Regions from separate parts of the Streptomyces sp. DSM 40868 genome, predicted to be linked through region 3. Evidence: riboswitches for the same ligand, from Rfam matches in the RefSeq annotation. Region 3 holds a riboswitch; each other region holds the start of a gene.

Region 1 (4,104 bases), 2.7 Mb from region 3:
TCGCCGGGGGTGTAGCCGGCCTCCTTGATCGCCTCCAGGATGAGGTCGAGGGCCTCACGGTTGGAGCCGAGGTTCGGGGCGAAGCCGCCCTCGTCGCCGAGGCCGGTGGACAGGCCCTTGTTCTTCAGGACCTTCTTCAGGGTGTGGTAGACCTCGGTACCCCAGCGCAGGGCCTCGGAGAAGGACTCCGCGCCGATCGGGGCGATCATGAACTCCTGGATGTCCACGTTGGAGTCGGCGTGCGAGCCGCCGTTCAGGATGTTCATCATCGGCACCGGCAGCAGGTGCGCGTTCGGGCCGCCCAGGTAGCGGAAGAGCGGCAGGTCGCTGGCCTCGGAGGCGGCGTGGGCGACGGCGAGCGAGACGCCGAGGATGGCGTTGGCGCCGAGGGAGCCCTTGTTGTCGGTGGCGTCCAGGTCGAACATGGCCTGGTCGATCAGGCGCTGCTCGGTGGCGTCGTAGCCGACCAGCTCGGGGCCGATCTGCTCGATGACGGCGAGGACGGCCTTCTCGACGCCCTTGCCCTGGTAGCGGTTCGGGTCACCGTCGCGCAGCTCGATGGCCTCGAACGCGCCGGTCGAGGCGCCGGACGGCACGGCGGCACGACCCGTGCTGCCGTCGTCGAGGCCGACCTCGACCTCGACCGTGGGGTTGCCTCGGGAGTCCAGGATTTCCCGGGCTACGACGACGTCGATGGACGGCACGAGCATCTCCTTCTTGGATGTGACGCTGGAAGTGCGGGGCTGGTGTGCCTTGCGACTAGAGCCTAACCGTCCCGGGCCGCTCGGCCGTCGACCGACCGCCCCGTGGACAGAGCGACGGTACCTTTTGTTTCTACTCGAAACAAAGGGGGTCGGGGCATTTCCCGGCCGGGAACACCGGGCCGGACGCGGAAAACCCCGCCCCGGCGCGTACGGGGGAACACGCGCCGGGGCGGGGAGCCCTTGGGGACGGGGGTGGCCCGCACGGGGCCTTGGGGGACCGCCCGCAGGTGCGGGGCCTGGGGGCCTCGGGGGGCGCCCTGGGGGGCCCGGGCGCCCGCCGGGATGTGCGGGCCGTGGCCCCGGAGGGTTACTTCAGGTGGAGCTGCTGGCCCGGGTAGATGAGGTCGGCGTCCTGGACGATGTCCTTGTTCAGCTCGAACAGCTTCTCCCAGCCGCCCGCGACCTTGTGCTCCGCGGCGATGGTGCTGAGCGTGTCGCCCTCGACGACCTTGTACTCGCCGTCGCCCTTCTTGACCTTCTTGCCGGTCGGGGTGGTGACGGTCTTGCTCGCGCCGCCGGTGCTCTTGCCCGAGCCCGTGCCGTTGCTCGTGGTCGTGCTGTTGCTCGTGCTCTTGCTCGTGGCGGCCGGGCGCTCGGCGGAGCGGGAGGCGGCCTGCTGGTCGGCCGAGCGGGTGGTGGTGCCCGAGTCCTGGGTGGACGGGGCGGACGGCGCCGGGGCGGAGCCGTTGTAGGGGGTGCTCGACAGGCCCGTGCCGCAGACCGGCCAGGCGCCCTTGCCCTGCGCGGCGAGGACCTTCTCGGCGACGGCTATCTGCTGCGACTTGCTCGCCTTGTCGGCGGTGGCGGCGTACTGCGTGCCGCCGTACGCGGCCCAGGTGGAGGCGGAGAACTGCAGACCGCCGTAGTAGCCGTTGCCGGTGTTGATGGACCAGTTGCCGCCGGACTCGCACTGGGCGACCGTGTCCCACTGGGAGGCGGTGGCGGCGGAGGCGTTGCCGGCCGCCATCAGCGGGGCGGCGACGGCGGCGCCGGTGACACCGGCGAGCGTGACGGCGCGGACGGCCTTGGACGGACGACGGTGCTTGCCCTTGCCGGAAAACAGCATGGATCGATTCCCCTCACCGACGCCTACGAGGTGAGCTGTCGGGTTCGGGCCGGTTGAGTTGCCCGGCCGCGTCCGACGCTTTCGCGTGAACGCGGCTTCACCCCCAGCCGGTCCCAGCCTCAACTGCTGGGCCCGGCACTTACCTTGGGTCCCCCGCTCCTGCCTACGGCGCTTGACGCGACGACTGTTCCCGGGCGACCGCCGGCAGGATTCGGCGTGGCGGAAGCCGGGGCTCGCGGTGACGAGCGGCCTCGACCGTAGACAGGTGATCGCCGAGATTTCAAAGACGATCAGGGCTTCTGAGACTCATCCCACACTTTCGCCAAACCGGACATTAGGGCGTTAAGCGGGACGTCAATTCCCGCTACTTCGCGCCCGTTTCGCCCTGGACATCCAGGGTCTGACCGGCGGTGATGTGGTTCGGGTCGGCGCCGATGGCCTTCTTATTGCCGTCGTACAGCGCGCGCCATCCGCCGTCGACGTCAAGGGAGTCGGCGATGGAGGACAGCGAGTCGCCCTGGCGGACGGTGTAGGTGTCCGGTTCGCGGGAGGCGTGACGTCCGGACGTCGTCCCGTTCTGACCGTTTGTCAGGCTTTCGTCCGCGCTCGGACCCCGGTGACGTCCGCCGGTGGCGACCGCGCCGGTGTCGACCAGGCTCCAGGACCCGGCCGCCTGCTGCGGGTTGCTCACGGTCCCGGCGTCCGGGGTGGCCGTCGGGGAGCCGCCGGGGTACCGGGTGTTTCCGGTGCCGGGCGTGGGGAACTTGTCGGACTCGGTGGTGTCGGTGCCGGTGGAACCGGGGGTCTCGCCCGCGCCCTTGTCCGCCGCCTTGCCCGCGTCTTCGCCGGTGTCCTTGCCCGTGCCCTTGTCACCCTTGTCGGCCTTGTCGCCCTTGTCCTGCTTGGTGGACGGCGTGCCGGTCGGGGTCGAGGAGGGGGCGGTCTCCGGGTCGGCGGTGGAGCCGGTGGAGGGCGACGCGTCCGGCGTACCGGACGGATCGGAGGTTCCGGGGGTTCCGGACGTACCGGAGCCACCGGCCGATCCGGACGCATCCGACGAACCGGTGGTGTCGCCGGAGCCGCCGACGCCCGTGTCGACGTCCATGGACCCCGAGTTCCGCGTGAGGCCGGACAGCAGGGCGCAGGTGGCCCAGGGGGCGGTGCCCCGGGCGGCCAGGATCTTCTCGGCGACGGCGATCTGCTGCTGGCGGCTGGCCTGGTCGGGGCTGGCCGCGTACTGGCCGCCGCCGTACTTGTCCCAGTCGTCCTGCGAGATCTGCAGGCCGCCGTAGTACCCGGTGCCGTTGTCCGCGCTCCAGGAGCCGCCGCTCTCGCACTCGGCCACCTTGTCCCACGTGGTGCCGTCGGCCGCGTTGGCGCTCGCCGCGCCGAGGAGCGGGATGGCGATGGCGGAGCCGGTCACTCCGGCCGCGACGAGGAGGGCCGGAGCCTGGCGGGGGCGACGGTGTCGACCGTTCCCGGAGAGCATGCAGAAGCCTTTCGAGCGACAGCAGGACCGGCGCGGCGGTTGGAGCCGCTCGCCGCGCTGATGGGTGAACGTATCGGCAGACGATCACTTGTCACAAGTTCATGCCGCACAGATCACGTGAAGATCACAGAGTTGAGAAAGTGTCACCTTCCTCTGGAGGGCCTGTGTTCAGGCGGGCGGCGTGAACTCCACCGGCAGGGTGCGCAGGCCGCGCATGATGAGCCCCCCGCGCCAGCGCAGATCGGCCGGATCGGCGGCCAGCCGCAGGTCGGGCAGGCGGGTGAACAGGGTGGCCAGCGCGGCCTGGCCCTCCAGCCGGGCGAGCGGCGCGCCCAGGCAGTAGTGGATGCCGTGGCCGTACCCGAGGTGCTGGTTGTCGCGGCGGCCGAGGTCCAGTACGTCCGGGTCGGCGAACCGCTCCGGGTCCCGGTCGGCGGCGGCGAGGACGACGAGCACCGGGTCGCCCGGCGCTATGTCCTGCCCGCCGATGGTCAGCGGCTCGGTGGCGAACCGCCAGGTGGCCAGCTCCACCGGGCCGTCGTAGCGCAGGAGTTCCTCGACGCCCGTCTCCAGCAGGTCCCGTTCGCCGCGGGCCAGGGAGTCCTGAAGCCGGGCGCGCTGGCCGGGGTGGGTGAGCAGGGCGTAGGTGCCGTTTCCGATGAGGTTGACGGTCGTCTCGAAGCCGGCGAACAGCAGGATGAAGGCCATGGCGGCGGCCTCGTTCTCGGTGAGGTGCTCGCCGTGGTCGGAGGCGCGGATGAGGCCGGAGATGAGGTCCTCGCCGG
Region 2 (4,104 bases), 1.3 Mb from region 3:
ATCTGGGAGGCGCGGGCGAAGAGGAAGTCGCCGGTGAGGACCGCGACGGAGTTGCCCCAGCGGGTGTTGGCGCTGTCCACCCCGCGTCGTACGGCCGCCTCGTCCATGACGTCGTCGTGGTACAGCGTGGCCAGGTGGGTGAGCTCCACGACCACGGCCGACGGCACGACGCCCGGCGCGTACGGGTCGCCGAACTGGGCGGCGAGCATCACGAGCAGTGGCCGGAATCGTTTCCCGCCGGCCCGCACGAGGTGCTGCGCGGCCTCGGTGATGAACGGGACCTCGCTCTTGGTGGCCTCGAGCAAGCCTTCCTCGACAGCCGCCAATCCGGCCTGGACATCGGCTTCCAGAGCCTGGTCCCGCACGCTCAGCCCGAACGGCCCGACGACGGTCACGAGGGGTCTCCTGTCTGCTGGTGTCTGCTGGCGATTACACGGTTTGTCGATAGGTCGCTGCCATCACTCAAGTCAGCGTATCCGGTCCTGTTTCGATCACCGATAGCGCCCACCGGTCCAGCCTGGGTGGTATCGGAGCATGACCGGCATGGTTTTGATCACACGGTAATAAGGGGACATATATCGACTTAACAGTAATCCGGATGCCGTGTCGCGACCTCTCCACACCTTCCTCTCCCCCACCTCCCTCGGCCGGCCCCTACGACAACGACGCGCGCCATACCCCGGGTTCCACCACGACTCGGACTTCAGACCTGAATCCCCCTAATCCCCCATGTCTGATTTGAAGTCTTTTGCTATTTCGTGAATTGGGTCACTCGCCCGGCCCATCCGCGCCACCCGCCGCTCCTCCCGCCCTCCTTGCGCCGTCGGCGAGTTGAGGATTGGCAACCGCAAAGGATCAAGCACCCCATACGGCATCGATCAAGGTCAAATGGCGCGTTGTATGAATCCGGCACTTGTTCCCGACATGTGCTCTCGCATACGTTCCGGGCCGTCGGGCGGACGCCGAATCCTGCCGCCGCCCGCGTAACCCATTCACGAACTCATTCGTACGGCAGGAGCGGGGGACCCAGGTAAGTCGCCGCGCCGGACGGCATCCGCCGCGCCGGAACGGCTTGGGGTGAAGCCGTGCCTCCTCCCGGGCACGGCCGGGCGCCTCCCCGCCCGAACCCGACAGCTCACCTCGCAGGCGCCGGAGAGGAACCTTTCGATGCCTGCTGCCGCTCAGCACCGCCGTACCCGGAACACCCGCCTCGTCCGCGCCCTCGCCGCCGCCTGCACCGGCGCCGCAGTCCTCGCCCTGCCGCTCGTCGGCGCGACCGCCGCGTCCGCCGCCACCACCGCGGCCCCGACGGTGGGCACCACCCCCGCCGGATACCCGGACAACCTCGACGGCTGGATCCGCGAATCGCTCGCGATCATGGCCGAGAAGAACATCCCGGGCACCTACAACGGCATCCACCGCAACATCATCCGCGAGTCCTCCGGCAACCCGGCGGCCATCAACCTCTGGGACTCCAACGCGGCCAAGGGCATCCCGTCCAAGGGCCTGCTCCAGGTCATCGACCCCACCTTCAACGCGTACCACGTCGCCGGGACGTCCTTCGACATCTACGACCCGGTCGCGAACATCACCGCCGCCTGCAACTACGCGGCGGACCGGTACGGGTCGATCGACAACGTCTTCGGCGCCTACTGACCGGCCCGGCCGCCCGGCCCTTCCCACGGTCAGGCGGCCGGGAACAGTCTTTCGAGGACGACGGCGACACCGTCGTCCTCGTTCGACACCGTGACCTCGTCGGCCACCGCCTTCAGCTCGGGGTGCGCGCCGGCCATGGCGACACCGCGCGCCGCCCAGCGGAACATGGGGATGTCGTTGGGCATGTCACCGAAGGCGAGGGCCCGTTCGGGGCCGATCCCCAGCCGCTCGGCGGCCAGTGCCAGACCGGTCGCCTTCGTCACCCCGCTCGGCTGGAGCTCCACGGTGCCCGGCCCCGACATGGTGACGGTCGCCAGCGAGCCCACCGCCGAACGCGCCACGGCCGCCAACTCGTCGTCCGACAGCTCGGCGTGCCGCAGCAGCACCTTGCTGATGGGCTCGGCCCACAGATCGGCGCGCCGGCCGACCCGCACCGCGGGCAGCGTCGGGTGCGGCATCCGGTAGCCGGGCTCGATGAGCGTGAGCCCGTCCTCGCCGTCCTGGTCGACCGCCGCGAACACCTGCCCCACCTCCGCCTCGACCTTGCCGAGCGCGGTCTCCGCCAGCTCCCGGTCCAGCCGCACCGACCACAGCAGCCGGCCGGCCCGGGCGTCGTAGACCTGCGCGCCCTGCCCGCACACCGCCAGCCCGGTGCCGCCGAGGCGCGCGAGCAGGGGCCGTACCCGCGGCGCCGGGCGGCCGGTGACCACCAGATGCCGGGCCCCGGCCCGCGCCACCCGCGCGAGCGCGGCGAGCGACCGGTCGGAGACGGTGTCGTCGCCGCGCAGCAGCGTTCCGTCCAGGTCAGTGGCGATGAGGGCATATGCCGGGGTGGATGCCATGCCCAGAGAATACGGACCCCGGGCCCCACCGACTCATCCCCCGTTCCCCGCTCCCGCCGTACCGCCCGTCCCCAACTGCCGTACGGGCGCTGCCGCGTGAGGCACGCCCGCCGAACTGTCGTGGGCCCGTGCGAGCACTCTTTCGAGCAATCCCCGAGCCACAAGGACCACTGCCCATGACACGCGTGTCGGCCGTAACGTGTGGCCCGACCACATGGAACGCTTCGCCATGCATGGCACGGATGAGAGTGAGGCAGCACCCATGCCCCCCTTCGACGTCCCCGAGGGCGACCCCTTCGGCCCGCACAACCTCCCCTATGGCGTGTTCTCGCCCCACGGCAGCACGGAGCGGAGGATCGGCGTCCGGCTCGGGAACCACGTCCTCGACGCGGGCGCCACGGCGGCGGCGGTCGGCTCGCCCCACCAGGCGCTGCTCGCCGCCCCCACCCTCAACCCGCTGCTGGCCGCCGGCCGCGCCACCTGGTCGGAGATACGGCGCGCCGTCACCTCCTGGGTCACCGACCCGGCGCACCGCCCGACCGTCGAGCCGCTGTTCCACCCCCTGTCCGAGGTGACCCTGCACCTGCCCTTCGAGGTGGCGGACTACGTCGACTTCTACGCCTCGGAACACCACGCCCGCAACGTCGGCCGGATCTTCCGCCCGGACGCCGAGGACAGCCTCACCCCCAACTGGAAGCACCTCCCGATCGGCTACCACGGCCGCGCCGGCACGGTCGTCGTCTCCGGCACGGACGTCGTACGGCCCGCCGGGCAGCGCAAGGGCCCCGCCGACCCCGCCCCCGTCTTCGGGCCGTCGATCCGGCTGGACATCGAGGCCGAGGTCGGCTTCGTGGTGGGCGTGCCGTCGCGGCAGGGCCGCCCGGTGGCGCTCGGCGACTTCCGCGAGCACGTCTTCGGACTGTGCCTGCTCAACGACTGGTCCGCACGGGACATCCAGGCCTGGGAGTACGTCCCGCTCGGCCCGTTCCTCGGCAAGTCCTTCGCGACCTCGGTCTCGGCGTGGATCACCCCGCTGGAGGCGCTGGAGCACGCGCGCGTGGCGCCCCCCGAGCGCACCCACCCGCTGCTCCCCTACCTGGACGACACGGCCCCCAGCGTGGAATCCGGCGGCTACGACCTCCGCATCTCCGTCGCGGTCAACGGCCATGTGGTCTCCGAGCCGCCGTTCTCCACCATGTACTGGACCGCCGCCCAGCAGCTCGCCCACATGACGGTGAACGGCGCCTCGCTGCGCACCGGCGACCTGTACGGCTCGGGCACGGTGAGCGGCCCGGCCGAAGACCAGCGCGGTTCGCTGCTGGAGCTGACCTGGAACGGCCGCGACCCCCTCGAACTCCCCGACGGCAAGCGGGCGTTCCTGATGGACGGGGACGTGGTGACCCTGTCCGCCTGGGCTCCCGGCCCGGACGGCCGCCGGGTGGGGCTGGGCGAGGTCACGGGCCGCGTCGTGGCGGACTGAGCCGCGGTACGGCGGCCGGCGCGCCGACGGGCCGGGACCCTGTTCCGGCCCCGCCGAACTCGCCTCCCCCACCCGGGATTTCGCTGCCTTTCCCGGTCGGATCGCCGCCGACACCTGACTCACACC
Region 3 (4,104 bases):
CCCTGGACGAGGAGTCCATGGAGAACCAGCGGGACGTCGTCAAGAACGAGCGCCGCCAGCGGTACGACAACGTGCCCTACGGCACCGCCTTCGAGAAGCTGACCGCCCTCTCCTACCCGGAGGGCCACCCGTACCACCACACGCCGATCGGTTCCATGGCGGACCTGGACGCGGCCACGCTGGAGGACGCCCGCCAGTTCTTCCGCACCTACTACGCGCCGAACAACGCGGTGCTCTCCGTGGTCGGCGACATCGACCCCGAGCAGACCCTCGCCTGGATCGAGAAGTACTTCGGCTCCATCCCGTCCCACGACGGCAAGCCCGCGCCCCGCGACGGCTCCCTGCCGGACGTCATCGGCGAGCAGAAGCGCGAGGTCGTCGTGGAGGAGGTCCCGGCGCGCGCCCTGATGGCCGCCTACCGGCTCCCGCACGACGGCACGCGCGCGTGCGACGCGGCCGACCTCGCGCTGACCGTCCTCGGCGGCGGCGAGTCCTCCCGCCTGTACAACCGCCTGGTGCGCCGCGACCGTACGGCCGTCGCCGCCGGCTTCGGCCTGCTGCGCCTGGCCGGCGCGCCCTCCATGGGCTGGCTGGACGTGAAGACCTCCGGTGACGTCGAGGTGCCGGTGATCGAGACCGCCATCGACGAGGAGCTGGCCCGGTTCGCGGAGGAGGGGCCCACCCCCGAGGAGATGGAGCGCGCCCAGGCCCAGCTGGAGCGCGAGTGGCTGGACCGGCTCGGCACGGTCGCCGGCCGCGCCGACGAACTGTGCCGGTACGCCGTCCTGTTCGGCGACCCGCAGCTCGCCCTGACCGCCGTCCAGCGCGTCCTGGAGGTGACCCCGGAGGAGGTCCGGGAGGTCGCGGCGGCCCGTCTGCGGCCCGACAACCGCGCGGTCCTGGTCTACGAACCGAAGTCCCCGGAGGCCGCCCCCGACGCCGACGTCCCGGAGGACCCCGAGCAGGAAGCGACCGTGGAGGCGGGCCGCGACGAGACCGAGAACGAGGAGACGGCCAAGTGACCGAGCTCGCCACCATGGAGTTCCACCCCCAGCCGCAGCCCGGTGAGGCCAAGCCCTGGGCGTTCCCGGCCCCCGAGCGCACCGCGCTCGACAACGGCCTGACCGTGCTGCGCTGCCACCGCCCCGGCCAGCAGGTCGTCGCCGTCGAGGTGCTGCTGGACGCGCCGCTGGACGCCGAGCCGGCCGGCCTGGACGGCGTCGCCACCATCATGGCGCGTGCCTTCTCCGAGGGCACCGACCGGCACTCCGCCGAGGAGTTCGCCGCCGAGCTGGAGCGCGCGGGCGCCACCCTGGACGCGCACGCCGACCACCCCGGCGTCCGGCTCAGCCTGGAGGTCCCGGCCTCCCGCCTGGCCAAGGGCCTCGGCCTGCTCGCCGACGCGCTCCGCGCGCCCGCCTTCGCCCCGAGCGAGGTCGAGCGGCTCGTCCGCAACCGCCTGGACGAGATCCCGCACGAGCTGGCCAACCCCTCCCGCCGGGCCGCCAAGGAGCTCTCCAAGGAGCTGTTCCCGGCGGCCTCGCGCATGTCCCGGCCGCGCCAGGGCACCGAGGAGACCGTCGAGAAGATCGACGCGGCGGCCGTACGTGCCTTCTACGACCGCCATGTACGGCCCGCCACGGCCACCCTGGTCGTCGTCGGCGACCTGACCGGCACCGACCTGGACGCGCTGCTCGGCGACACCCTGGGCGCCTGGACCGGCACCCCGGGCGAGCCGCGGCCGGTGCCGCCGGTGACCGCCGACGACACCGGGCGCGTGGTGATCGTGGACCGGCCCGGCGCCGTCCAGACGCAGCTGCTCATCGGCCGGGTCGGCCCCGACCGGCACGACCGCGTGTGGCCCGCCCAGGTGCTCGGCACCTACTGCCTCGGCGGCACCCTCACCTCCCGCCTGGACCGCGTCCTGCGCGAGGAGAAGGGCTACACCTACGGCGTGCGCTCCTTCGGGCAGGTCCTCAGGTCCGCGCCGGACGGCACGGGCGCGGCGATGCTCGCCATCAGCGGCTCCGTGGACACGCCGAACACCGGCCCGGCGCTGGACGACCTGTGGAAGGTGCTGCGCACCGTCGCGGCGGAGGGCCTGACCGACGCCGAGCGGGACGTCGCCGTGCAGAACCTCGTCGGTGTGGCGCCGCTGAAGTACGAGACCGCGGCGGCCGTCGCGAGCACCCTGGCCGACCAGGTCGAGCAGCACCTGCCCGACGACTTCCAGGCGACGCTGTACCGGCAGCTGGCCGCCACGGGCACCGTGGAGGCCACCGCGGCCGTCGTGAACGCCTTCCCGGTGGACCGCCTGGTGACCGTCCTCGTCGGCGACGCCTCCCAGATCAAGGCGCCGGTCGAGGCGCTCGGCATCGGTGAGGTGACCGTGGTGCCGGCCGAGTAGCGGCCCGGCACGTCCGACGCACGCGCGCGTGGCCCGGCGCATCCGGCACGCGCGCGTGGGGCCCTGACGGCTTACGGGCCGTCAGGGCCCCACGCTGTTCCACTCGGTCCCTCAGATGCCCGTTTTGGGGCGGAGGTTGCCTGTCTGACCTGTGGGATGCGCTACAAAACACCGGATCCGTTTGAGGATCGAAAGCGGGCCGCCGTAGCGTCATCCGGGTTGTTCGTCAGGCAGTGCGCCGCACCCGCGGCACCGGACAGCCATCGCCGAGTCCCCGTACGGCGCGAGCCAGGGGAGCCGGGGACCCACCGTCCCTGGGGTGAATCGGGCGCCCGCGCGCGAGCGAGGGGGTCCGTAGGAGACCTTCCTGCTCCGAACCCGTCAGCTAACCCGGTAGGCGAGAGGGAAGGAAAGGACCAGCCACTTCATGGCGTTCATGTGCGCCACCGGGAAGCACCGCAAGCCCGGCCGGGTCAAGCGCACCACCGCTCAGGCGGCCGGCGTCGCGGCCCTGACCACCACCGGTGTCATCGGCACCCTCGCCGCCTCCCCGGCGCTCGCCGCCGACAACCCCGTGGACCAGACCGGCCTCACGCCGGTCCTCGCCGCCACCGAGGACGTCGCCGAGCAGATCGACGCGCAGGCCACCGCCCAGCAGCAGGCCGCCGACCGCAAGGCGGCCGAGGAGGCCGCGGCGAAGGCCGCCGCCGAGCGGGCCGAGGAGGAGCGGGTCCGCGCCGCGCGCGAGGCCGAGCGCCGCCGGCTGAACACCTTCGTCGCCCCCATCGCGCACTCCTACGTCTCCACCGCCTACCAGGCCTCCAGCTCGCTGTGGTCCTCCGGCTCGCACACCGGCATCGACTTCCACGCGGCCAGCGGCACCACGGTGCACTCGGTGGGCGCCGGCACGGTCGTCGCCACCGGCTGGGGCGGCGCCTACGGCAACCAGGTGGTGATCCGGATGGCCGACGGCATGTACACGCAGTACGGGCACCTGTCGTCCATCGGCGTCACGGTGGGCCAGCAGGTCGAGCCGGGCCAGCAGATCGGTCTGTCCGGCGCCACGGGCAACGTCACCGGCCCGCACCTCCACTTCGAGGCGCGCACGACGCCCGACTACGGCTCGGACATCGACCCCGTCGCCTACCTCCGCGGGCACGGCGTGCACATCTGACGCCCCGCGCGTTTCCGGCGGCCCCGGCTCACCGAGCCGGGGCTTTCGCCGTTTTTCACGCCGTCCGCCGGACTCGTTGTCCAAAAAATATCCATGGATTACCGCCCGCCGTCGGAAATTCCGGCCCGCTGGAATAGAGTCACGGGATACGCGTCCATCGTCGGCGTTTCACGGGGATTAAGGCGGAGGTCGGTCATGCGTATTCCGGCGCACTCGGTGTGCACCGCTGTCCGGGACGACATCGTCGCGGGTGTCTACGAGCGCGGCAGCCGGCTCACCGAGGAAGTCCTGGCCCGCCGCTACGGCGTCTCGCGCGTCCCCGTCCGTGAGGCGCTGCGCACGCTGGAGGCCGAGGGGTTCGTGGTGACGCGCCGGCACGCGGGCGCGTGCGTGGCCGAGCCGACCGAGCAGGAGGCCGCCGACGTGCTGGAGATGCGGACGCTGCTGGAGCCGCTGGGCGCCGCGCGGGCCGCCCAGCGGCGCACGGAGGCCCATCTGAAGGTGCTGCGCGGCCTGGTCCGGC
Region 4 (4,104 bases), 2.2 Mb from region 3:
GTCGTCCGCCCCCGCCCCGGCCCTCTCGCCCTGCAACCCCCGCGCGATCCCCGTGCAGATCTCCTCCAGCTGCCCCACCTGCTCCTCGGTGAGCCGGTCGAACAGCAGCGAACGGACGGTCTCGACGTGCCCGGGCGCCGTGCGCTCCAGTACGGCCATCCCCTCGTCCGTCAGCACCGCGAGCGACGCGCGCCTGTCGGCGGCACAGTTCTCCCGGCGCACCAGGCCGTCCCGCTCCAGCCGGTTCACCACGTACGTCAGCCGGCTGCGGGTGATCTTCAGCGCCTCGGCGAGGTCGGTCATCCGCAACCGCCGGCCGGGGGCGTCGGAGAGGCCGGCCAGCACCGAGTAGAACAGGTGCGGCATGCCGCCCACCTGCTGGAGCTGCCGGTCGATCGCGTCCTCCAGGAGGCGGGAGGCGGCGATGTAGGCGCGCCAGGCGCGCTGCTCCTCGGGTGTGAGCCAGCGGGTCGTCATGCCGCCAGTGTAGGTTTGTTTAAAACTTGAACCAAGCCGCCCGCAGTCCGCCCCGCCCGCCTCCAGAGGAAAGAGCGCCGATGCCCCTGCCGTACGTGCTGCTGTCCGCCGCCGTCTCCCTCGACGGCTACCTGGACGACACCGGCCCCGAGCGGCTCCTGCTGTCCGGCCCGGCCGACTTCGACCGGGTCGACGGGGTACGGGCCTCGGTCGACGCCATCCTGGTCGGCGCCGGCACGATCCGCGCCGACAACCCCCGCCTGCTGGTCAACTCGGCCGAGCGGCGCGCGGCCCGGCGCGCGGCGGGCCGCCCCGCGTACCCGCTGAAGGTCACCGTCACCGGCTCCGGCGACCTCGACCCGGCGGCGAACTTCTGGCACACCGGCGGCGACAAGCTCGTCTACACCACCGACCGGGGCGCCGTACGGGCCGCCCGCCTCCTCGGGAGCACCGCCGATGTGGTCCCGCTCGGCCCCGCCCTGGACTGGCGGGCCCTGCTGGAGCACCTGCACGACGTGCGCGGGGTGCGGCGGCTGATGGTCGAGGGTGGCGGCACGGTCCACACCCAGCTGCTCCAGCAGGGCCTGGCCGACGAACTCCAGCTGGTCCTCGCCCCGCTGTTCGTCGGCGATCCGGCGGCCCCGCGGCTGTTCGGACCGGGCGCCTACCAGGGCGGACGCCTGCGCCTGCTGGAGACCCGACGGATCGAGGACGTGGTGCTCATGCGGTACGCGCCCACGGCTCCCGGCTCCGGCACGGACGCCACCGCCGCCGACCGCCACTGGCTGCGCACCGCCTGCGAACTGGCGGCCCTGTGCCCGCCTTCCCGGACGGCGTTCAGCGTGGGCGCGGTCGTGGTCGCCGCCGACGGCACGGAACTGGCCCGGGGATACTCGCGCGAGGGCGATGACCCGGTGGTGCACGCGGAGGAGGCGGCGCTAGCGAAGACCGACCCGGCCGACCCGCGGCTGCCCGGCGCCACGGTCTACTCCAGCCTGGAGCCGTGCGCCCGCCGCGCCTCCCGGCCGGCGCCCTGTGCCGAGCTGATCCTGCGGGCCGGGGTGCGCCGGGTGGTCACCGCCTGGCGGGAGCCGGACACGTTCGTCGAGGCGGCCGACGGGACGGGCGTGCTGACGGCGGCGGGGGCGCGGGTCGTCGTCCTGCCGGAGCTGGAGGAGCTGGCGAAGGCGCCGAACGCCCATCTGCCGGGCTGAGACCGCCCCGGGTGGAGATACACTCAGGGCCCGGAATCCTTGGGATTCCGGGCCCTGGGCCTTCAGTAGCGGGGACAGGATTTGAACCTGCGACCTCTGGGTTATGAGCCCAGCGAGCTACCGAGCTGCTCCACCCCGCGTCGTTGTGACTCCAGTGTACGCCATGTGCGGGATGCTTCGCACACCGGTTTCCGCGGGCCCCTCGGTGGGCCGCTCGACGGACGGTCGCGGGTGTCACGCAAGGTGATCGGGTGAGCGCGCTCGCATAACAACTGAGTCACCATCAAAATCACGAGTGACTGCTGACCGCTTCTGAGCGCCGGTCAAATTGCCCGTTCTGACGGGATAGTTGCTGATAACTCCACCGGTGAAAACGTTAATGATCAAGGGGACCGGCTTGGAAAGTGACTGTCAGGTCTATTAACGTTCGATAACGCAGCGCGGTCGTCCCAGCCGTCACAAGAGGCGGCTCCGTGCGCACGCGCCGAATCCCGCGAGGGAACCGGGGAACCACCACTTTGGGGTGAATCACGCGGATACCGCCGTGTACTCACGCGAGTCCACGACCGGATATACGCGCGTAGGAGACCTTCCTGCTCCGAACCCGTCAGCTAACCCGGTAGGCGGAGGAAGGAAAGGAGAACGCCCGCGTGGCGTCCAACCGGCCTGGCCCCGAAGCCCCGTCCATACCGGCACAGCGCGACACCGAGCCCGAGACCTTCGGCTACGGCGCCTACCGCGCCGACGAGGGCCCGTGGGAGGAGTGGAATCCCACCGAGGACTCCGTCGCCCCGGTCCGCGGCCGGCACCGGGTCGCCAAGCAGCGCGGCGGCTTCGCGCGCAGCTCCACCGTCCTCGGCGTCGGCGTCATGGCCGCGGTCGGCGCGGGCGGCATGGCCAGCGCCAACACCGGCAAGCCGCCGGTCTCCATCTCCATGCCGGACCTGCCCTCGGTCGGCTCCCTGTTCCAGGACGGCTCCGGCGACGACCGGCCCGCCGAGGCCGCCACCGCCACGCTCAGCATCGTCGCCGTGGCCTCCGACGCGAGCCGGGACAGCGCCGACGCGGGCGAGGTGCTGCGCAACCGGATCATGGCGCAGGCCGAGCAGCAGCAGGGCCAGGCCGACAGCAAGGCCGCCGCGGCCGCGCTCGCCGCCGCCGAGAAGCAGACCGCCGAGGCCGCCGCCCAGGCCGAGCAGCAGGCCGCCGCCAAGGCCGCCGCCGCCAAGGAGAAGGCGGAGGCCGCGGCCGAGAAGGCCGAGGCCGAGGCGAAGCGGGCGGCCGAGGAGAAGCGACTGGCCGAGCTGGCCAGGCAGTACGCGCTGCCCACCTCCTCGTACACCATCACCTCGACGTTCGGGCAGGCCGGCTCGATGTGGTCCTCCGGCCACCACACCGGTCTGGACTTCGCCGCCCCCACCGGCACCCTGATCAAGGCCGTGCACAGCGGCACGATCACCGAGGCGGGCTGGGCCGGCGCCTACGGCTACCGCACCATCCTGACCCTGGACGACGGCACCGAGGTGTGGTTCTGCCACCAGTCCTCGATCAACGTCACGGCCGGCCAGAAGGTCGCCACCGGCGAGGTCATCGGCCGCGTCGGCGCCACCGGCAACGTCACCGGCCCGCACCTGCACCTGGAGATCCACCCCGGCGGCGCGCCCACCGGCATCGACCCGATGGCGTGGCTGCGCGACAAGGGCCTCACCCCCTGACGGTTCCTTCCCGGAAGGTCCGGAAATCGGCGCCGGCGGCGGGATGCGATCGACCCCCGCCGGCGTTGACACGACGTATGACGTCACTTCGTAAACTCGGCTCCTCCGACCTCGAGGTCTTCCCGCTCGCCCTGGGCGGCAACGTCTTCGGCTGGACGGCCGACGAGCAGACCTCCTTCGCCGTCCTCGACGCCTACACCGCGGCCGGCGGCAACTTCATCGACACCGCCGACGTGTACTCGGCCTGGGCCGAGGGCAACAAGGGCGGCGAGTCCGAGACCATCCTCGGCGCGTGGCTCAAGGCCCGCGGCAACCGCTCGGACGTGGTCGTCGCGACCAAGGTCAGCCAGCACCCCGAGTTCCAGGGCCTGTCCGCCGCGAACATCAAGGCCGCCGCCGACGCCTCGCTGCGCCGCCTGGGCACCGACTACATCGACCTCTACTACACCCACTTCGACCAGCCCGAGGTGCCGGTCGAGGAGATCATCGGCGCGCTGGACGAGCTGGTGAAGGCCGGCAAGGTCCGGCACATCGCCGCCTCCAACATCGGCGCCGAGCGCCTGCGCGCCTCCCTGGAGTTCTCCGACCGCGAGGGCCTGGCCCGCTACGTCGCCGTCCAGCCGCACTACAACCTGGTCTCCCGGGACACCTACGAGGGCCCGCTCCAGGAACTCGTCGCCGCCGAGGGCCTGTCCGCC

Evidence for each region. A riboswitch is a leader RNA that binds a small molecule or an ion and turns the genes downstream of it on or off. The one in region 3 is predicted to bind cyclic di-AMP.
Region 1: linked by a shared signal. The riboswitch ahead of HB370_RS17160 (transglycosylase family protein) and the one ahead of HB370_RS29485 (M23 family metallopeptidase) in region 3 are both predicted to bind cyclic di-AMP.
Region 2: linked by a shared signal. The riboswitch ahead of HB370_RS23605 (transglycosylase SLT domain-containing protein) and the one ahead of HB370_RS29485 (M23 family metallopeptidase) in region 3 are both predicted to bind cyclic di-AMP.
Region 4: linked by a shared signal. The riboswitch ahead of HB370_RS19350 (M23 family metallopeptidase) and the one ahead of HB370_RS29485 (M23 family metallopeptidase) in region 3 are both predicted to bind cyclic di-AMP.

What each region holds. Positions count from the first base shown of each region.
Region 1 covers NZ_CP050504.1:3,809,209-3,813,312, forward strand. The annotation lists gene eno (phosphopyruvate hydratase) at 1-704, opposite strand, end outside; gene HB370_RS17160 (transglycosylase family protein) at 1,072-1,830, opposite strand; cyclic di-AMP (ydaO/yuaA leader) riboswitch at 1,836-2,011, opposite strand; gene HB370_RS17165 (transglycosylase family protein) at 2,195-3,319, opposite strand; gene HB370_RS17170 (cytochrome P450) at 3,488-4,104, opposite strand, start outside.
Region 2 covers NZ_CP050504.1:5,161,106-5,165,209, reverse strand. The annotation lists gene HB370_RS23610 (polyprenyl synthetase family protein) at 1-395, opposite strand, end outside; cyclic di-AMP (ydaO/yuaA leader) riboswitch at 984-1,164, shown strand; gene HB370_RS23605 (transglycosylase SLT domain-containing protein) at 1,168-1,656, shown strand; gene HB370_RS23600 (Cof-type HAD-IIB family hydrolase) at 1,686-2,498, opposite strand; gene fahA (fumarylacetoacetase) at 2,761-3,978, shown strand.
Region 3 covers NZ_CP050504.1:6,478,573-6,482,676, forward strand. The annotation lists gene HB370_RS29475 (pitrilysin family protein) at 1-1,022, shown strand, start outside; gene HB370_RS29480 (pitrilysin family protein) at 1,019-2,407, shown strand; cyclic di-AMP (ydaO/yuaA leader) riboswitch at 2,662-2,822, shown strand; gene HB370_RS29485 (M23 family metallopeptidase) at 2,835-3,581, shown strand; gene HB370_RS29490 (GntR family transcriptional regulator) at 3,777-4,104, shown strand, end outside.
Region 4 covers NZ_CP050504.1:4,267,119-4,271,222, reverse strand. The annotation lists gene HB370_RS19365 (MarR family transcriptional regulator) at 1-477, opposite strand, end outside; gene HB370_RS19360 (dihydrofolate reductase family protein) at 558-1,691, shown strand; tRNA gene HB370_RS19355 (tRNA-Met) at 1,758-1,831, opposite strand; cyclic di-AMP (ydaO/yuaA leader) riboswitch at 2,164-2,334, shown strand; gene HB370_RS19350 (M23 family metallopeptidase) at 2,342-3,406, shown strand; gene HB370_RS19345 (aldo/keto reductase) at 3,484-4,104, shown strand, end outside.